Linked DNA regions of Ketobacter alkanivorans. The protein of the gene in region 2 interacts with the protein of the main gene of each other region in a pairwise test. Links are inferred from orthologs where the notes say so. Each region holds a gene or a part of one and is shown on either strand. Other genes may lie near its edges.

Evidence for each region.
Region 1: the proteins of Kalk_RS05030 (region 2) and hypB interact in binary tests that used the Escherichia coli proteins (3 or more experiments, as listed by UniProt). The link is inferred for Ketobacter alkanivorans from one-to-one orthologs.

The regions. Positions count from the first base shown.
Region 1 is NZ_CP022684.1:4,363,856-4,367,097, reverse strand. The notes cover bases 137-3,052. They hold hypB (hydrogenase nickel incorporation protein HypB), read right to left. Parts: upstream 2,018-3,052; coding sequence 1,256-2,017; downstream 137-1,255. Other genes in these bases: Kalk_RS18655 (bifunctional aminoglycoside phosphotransferase/ATP-binding protein), read right to left, coding at 2,403-3,052; hypA (hydrogenase maturation nickel metallochaperone HypA), read right to left, coding at 2,017-2,349; hypF (carbamoyltransferase HypF), read right to left, coding at 137-1,281. Also shown: more of hypF, read right to left, coding at 1-136; more of Kalk_RS18655, read right to left, coding at 3,053-3,242. UniProt on the Escherichia coli protein: Involved in the maturation of [NiFe] hydrogenases. Required for nickel insertion into the metal center of the hydrogenase. Exhibits a low intrinsic GTPase activity, which is essential for nickel insertion.
Region 2 is NZ_CP022684.1:1,187,239-1,190,256, reverse strand. What follows is about bases 245-2,936. They hold Kalk_RS05030 (FKBP-type peptidyl-prolyl cis-trans isomerase), read left to right. Parts: upstream 245-1,205; coding sequence 1,206-1,667; downstream 1,668-2,936. Other genes in these bases: Kalk_RS05025 (GAF domain-containing sensor histidine kinase), read left to right, coding at 1,770-2,936; Kalk_RS05035 (hypothetical protein), read left to right, coding at 302-1,066. Also shown: transcription antiterminator/RNA stability regulator CspE, read right to left, coding at 1-5; more of Kalk_RS05025, read left to right, coding at 2,937-3,018. UniProt on the Escherichia coli protein: Folding helper with both chaperone and peptidyl-prolyl cis-trans isomerase (PPIase) activities. Chaperone activity prevents aggregation of unfolded or partially folded proteins and promotes their correct folding.

The DNA.
Region 1 (3,242 bases), 3.2 Mb from region 2 along the record:
AAGATCGGCCCCCATCGCCAACACCGACGGCGCCTTCTCAAAACCTGGCGGTAGAGAAAAATACCCGGGGGCGTATCCTCGCCCCAAACGCAACGGCACAACATCACCGTTGACACATTGAACCACGCTGTCATCCAGGCGGTGCTCAATATCACGATCATAAAGCAGGAAGCCATCTGCAATCGATGCCAGCTCTACAAGTGCTGCATTGTTGTCAACACATAAGGGAGCGCCGCTGACATTTCCTGAGGTCACAACCAATGGCGTCTCCCACTCCCCAAGCAACAGGCAATGCAAGGTAGAACTGGGAAGCATGACTCCGATTCGCCTTAGCCCAGGCGCTATAGCATCAGGCAACATCTTACCGCTATCACGTGCTCTTATCAGTACAATCGGCGCCGTCACTGAGGTTAGAGCATTTAAATCCTCGCGTGAGAGTTGCCCTATCTGTTTCGCTAATTCAACGTTACGCACCATTAGCGCAAAGGGCTTGTGCGGCCTATTCTTACGCTTCCTCAACCGATCCAGCGCAGAACCATTACTAGCATCCACAACCAACTGAAACCCACCAACACCTTTCAGCGCGACGATCTCGCCTCGCTTTAATGCTGCATTTGCCAACCCAATAGGATCGCCGTCTATCCTTGTACCACGACCATTTATATACCGTAATTTTGGCCCACACTGGTGACATGAAATCGTTTGCGCGTGGAATCGCCGATCACGTGGATCACCATATTCTTCCGCACAGGCATGACAAAGAACAAACCGAGACATACTGGTGCGTTCACGATCGAATGGCGCGCTTTGCATGATGCTGTAACGCGGGCCACAATCAGCGCAGCTTATAAACGGATAGCGATAACGCCGATCATCCGGGTCAAGCAACTCACGCAAACACAGATCGCAAGGGGCAAAATCCAACGTGATGGGCAGCAACCCCTCAGGCAGTGACACACATTTCTTCGTAATGCTTTGATCGATAGAAAAGCCGCTAGAAATAGCTAAATCAAGCCCTTCCCGTACATCCACAGACGTCACATGCGCTCTGGCAGGAGGACGATTCTGTATATGTTCAATTAGATCACTAAGTGATGAAGTATCACCACGACACTCGATTATCACTGCACCTTGATGGTTATACACACGGCCAGAAACACCCATACTTTCAGCAAGACCCACAACCCAAGGGCGAAAACCCACGCCCTGCACCACTCCTTTCACGCAAATGGTAACAGTATTAAGGGCTTTGCCGTCAGACAACGGTACTTGTTGCATCATTGTTATGTGATCGCAGCCAGCCATACCATTGCTCCATGCCTTCACCGGATTTTACAGATACGGGTATGACCGATATAGAAGGATTAATGCGTCGTGCATACTCTATACACTGATCCATATTGAAATCCACATAGGGAAGCAAGTCGATTTTACTCAGCAGCAAAACATTGGCGAAGGCAAACATATCCGGATATTTAAGCGGTTTATCATCACCCTCTGTGACAGAAAGAATGGCAACCCGCTGCCGCTCCCCCAAATCAAAGCCCGACGGGCACACCAAGTTACCGACATTTTCAATAAATAGCGTGGAACCTAACGCAACATTAAGCTTATCCAAAGCATGCCCAACCATGTGTGCATCTAGGTGGCACCCCTTACCGGTATTAATCTGTATGGCAGAAGCACCTGTAGCGCGAATCCGATCTGCATCATTTGATGTTTCCTGATCACCTTCGATCACACACATAGGAATGCTACCCTGCAAATCAGATAAAGTTTTTACCAGCAAACTGGTCTTACCCGCACCAGGGCCAGACATCAGATTCACCGCAAACACTTTATCCCTTGCCAGTCGGTCACGATTTTCTTTAGCGTACGAGTCATTTTTACTAAGAATATCTTGCTCAATAGAAACCATTCTAGACGGGCTGAGCCCAGCCGCGTGGGTTCTAACCGGCTGCAATGCCAAACCTGAAACCCGACTATTTCCTTCGCTACATCCACACACTTTGCACATCACTGCACCTCCAGATGAGTGATTCTCATATCATTGCCTGACTCAAGCTGCAGCCCATACTCTCCACATCGACTGCAAGCATCATATCGAGATTCCATTACAACCTTCTGACCACAGACAGGGCAATGCCCGATAGCTGGTACAATTTCAATATGCAGCACCGCCCCAGCGGCGAGACTATGCTGAACCACCACATCAAAACTGAACTTCAATGCCTCCAATTCCACCCCTGCCAAGGCGCCAATAGCCAAATGCACTTCAGACACCTTACGGAACGATTGCCGAATGGATTCTTCCTCAACAATCTGCAAAATTGATTCACAAAGAGACATTTCATGCATACTCAGACAACTCAACCAGAAGAATCAATCAAAAACCAACATACTCAGGGTAACGGCGTGCTGGAAATCATAAACTTAACCAGCTCACTTATAGAGTCTGAATCCACATTGTCATCACAGCGAATCACGCAGCTCTCCTCCTCAGCAGAAAATCCATCGCAGTGAAGCAACTGCTGCTCCATAACGGCCACTCCCGCTTCTGATGCGTCACGCCCTTCTCGCTCCCTCAACAAAATGCGCCGTTTTAACACTTCAGTCGGAACATCCATAAACAGAACATAGAAAGGCACATGCTCCTCTTTCGCCAATAGAAAGAATGGTGCCCTTGTATGACTTTTTATAAAAGTAGCATCCACCAAAGTAGGATAACCGTAGTTCAACACCTTCCGTGATAACGCCTCAAGTGTTTCAAATGTCTTGATGCTATAACTACGCGAGTATATGGCGTTTTCAGAATCAGGATCATGGGATCTACTAGACTGAAGTGGCTTTAAACCCGCCAAATGCTTCCTGATCACATCAGACCGCAAACGTATTCCACCACTATGAGCGGCCACTTTACGAGCCAACGTGCTTTTTCCGGATCCCGACACCCCACAGGTAATGGCAAGATATCGATGAGGTGAATCCATACAGGTTAACGCATAATCCATGTAGGCCCTGAATTGCGTCAATAACTGAAGCCGATCAGCTTCCGCCGCCTGCCTCATTGTTAAAACCGACACCTTCGCCCGTACCATGGCACGATACACCACGTAAAAGTTCAGAACCTGCAGCGCCTCATAGTCAAGGCTGTATTCCAGATAGCTGTTCAATAACACATTGGCCTGATAACCATAGCCTTTGACAGTCATATCCATTATTAGAAAAGCTAAATCGCTGGC
Region 2 (3,018 bases):
GACATAGCCTTTTCCTATTAAAACATTTGTATATTTGCCTTATCAGGGCGGTTTAGCTGAGAAGAGATGGTGTTACTTATGATTAAAAGGACGAGGTTCTACTGATGGGACTTCGTAACGATTGAACATAAATATCTAGCCGAACTTTCCTAGCTAATGTTGAGGATATACGGATTAAGAGGAATGTCAACGTCTCCAAAACCACAGATTAAAGCACATTTTTGGGGCAGCCATGCCTCGCAAATGGGCATGATAAAGTTCTATAATTCAGTTAGTTACAAAATTCCAGTGTGATGCTCTCATGAAAATGCCGAGCCGCCGCTATGTTATTCAAAGGGATGAATTTTATATGACGGTGCCAAACCCCTACGGGCAGTTGAACAGCACTTTACTCGACGCATTCGGGCTGAATATGCAGGCGAGCTTTCGTTTGGCGGATTTGCCGCAGGCGGTGGCAGAAGCTCTATCGGCGCAGGTAGGTGCCGGTGGGAGTCACGGCTCTTTCATACTGTTGGGAAATGGAGGTAATGCGTTTTGGGACAACCTGCCCGAAGCTGCGTGGCAACAAGCGCACCCCCTGGATACCCACTCTATTCAATGTGTGAAGGAATATCTGCTCGCCGAATGGCCTGGTGTTTCATATCAGGTTCTGTACCCGGGCGAATTACCGGTAGGGTTACAGAGTTTAGGCAGAGTGGTCGGCTGGCATAGCGATTCACCCCTGAAGCTGGGTATCAACCCGGTGTTTGGCCTGTGGTATGCCTATCGGGCGTTGATCTGGATCGAAACAATATTGCCAACCACAACACCGGTGAGCTTTGATGCCCCTTGTGCGGCCTGTGCAGACAAGCCGTGTATCAGTGCTTGCCCTGCAAATGCGCTTTCTGGTGATGTTAAACAATTGAACACCTGTATCGACTACCGTTTAACGGATCGGTCCAGCTGTCAATCCACTTGCTTAGCGCGCAAGCGTTGCCCCATAGCAAAACAACATCAGTATTCAGAACAACAACTTAACTACCAATACCAGCAATCGTTCGAAACTTTGTTAAGTTGGAGGAGTTAGCCCCCTTTTTGTGTGAGGCCGACAAGGCTGTTAAACTTAGCGCCATCTCGCGTATTGGCGGGTTTTTTATGAGGTTTGATCGAACTTCCCGAGTTTTTTCAGGCGTCGCACAATCATTTAGAGAATTTGAGGAATGAGTATGGAGATCCAGAAAGGCCGGGTTGTTGGAATGCATTACACTTTGCGTAATGAAGAAGGTGAAATCATCGACACCTCCGAAGGTCGTGAGCCGCTGGTGTTTTTGCAGGGCTACGGCAATATAATCCCCGGCTTGGAAGCCGAGCTGGAAGGCAAAAAGCAGGGTGACGCGCTGGACGTGGTGGTCGAGCCAGAACACGGGTATGGCGTAAAGCACGATCAACTGATTCAGCAGGTGCCGCGTGCAGCCTTTGAAGGCGTGGATGATTTGCAGATTGGCATGCAGTTCCAGGCCCAGACTGAACAGGGGCCGGTACCCATCAGAATCATCGCCGTAGAAGGTGATGAAGTAACCATCGATGGTAACCATGAGCTGGCAGGCGTGCGCTTACACTTTGCAGTGAGCATCGAATCGATACGCGAAGCCTCTGAAGAAGAACTGGCCCACGGCCACGTTCACTAATCAGGCTCAGTAAGCACAACAAAAAGGCCCGGCATTGCTTCAATGTCGGGCCTTTTTCTATGGTCTATACTCATCGAACCGACACTAAATTGGGGGTTCGCTGTGATTGTTGCTCCAAAACCAGGGAATGAAGACGAGCGACTGCAAGCGCTTTGGAACTACGAAATTCTGGATACGGGAGCTGAAGCAAGCTTCGACGACATTGTCGCCCTGATATCCAATATCTGCGAGGTTCCTATTGCCCTTGTCAGCCTGGTTGATAAGGATCGTCAGTGGTTTAAAGCTAAGGTCGGTTTGGCCGCGAATGAAACCAGCCGAGATCTCGCGTTCTGTGCTCACGCAATTCATAACAGCGACACTCTGATTGTCGAAGATGCGCTGGCCGATCAGCGTTTTTGTGATAACCCTCTAGTGCTTGGGCCTCCGGAGATTCGCTTTTATGCTGGCGCGCCTTTGACAACGCCGGAAGGGTTTCGGCTTGGCACTCTGTGTGCGATTGATACTAGGCCTCGTAGCCTGACACCTCAACAGCTCCAGCTTCTGAAATTGCTGTCCTCACATGTTGTGAGCCTCATGGAGCTACGCATCCGTTATCGCGATTCCTTAATGCTCGCCAGTGAATTGTCGGAGAGCAAAAAGCAAGTTCAAAGAATGGCGGAACACAATAGCCGCTTTCTGGCCAATTTAAATCATGAGATGCGAACGCCGCTTAACGCTATATTGGGTTTCAGCAATAAGCTGGTGCAGCGACTGGCGGATGTGGATGTTCCTCAGTTCGTTAGTGAAGGTTTGAATACCATTCAGGTTGCATCGCGACAACTTAATTATCTGGTAGAGGACGTGCTGAGTATCTCCAAAATTGATGCAGGTAAAATGGTGCGAAAAGAGGCTCAATTCGATCCCCATGCAGTGCTGAGAGAGATCATTCTGGTAAACAGTGAACGAGCCACTCAAGATCAAATTGAGCTTGTTCTAACGCTTGAAAGCGAATTGCCATGCATGGTGATCGGGGATGAAGGAAAGATAGCTCAGATACTGATGAACGTAGTGTCAAACGCCGTAAAGTACACGTATTCAAACAGAAAAGTTTGTGTGAATACACGCTATGTAGAAGGTTGCCTTATAGTGGATGTGATCGACGAGGGGGTGGGTATTGCCCCTGAGGATCTATCACGCATCTTTGGAGAATTTGAACAGATTGATAACCCGTTGTCAGCGCGCGCGAAAGGAACCGGGTTAGGGCTGGCCATCGTAAAGCGCCTAATTGAGTTACTTGATGGTGATATTTCTGTGGTAAGCGAGGTTGAAAAGGGCTCGAAGTTTAGCATGCGCTTTCCCTTACCAATCGCTA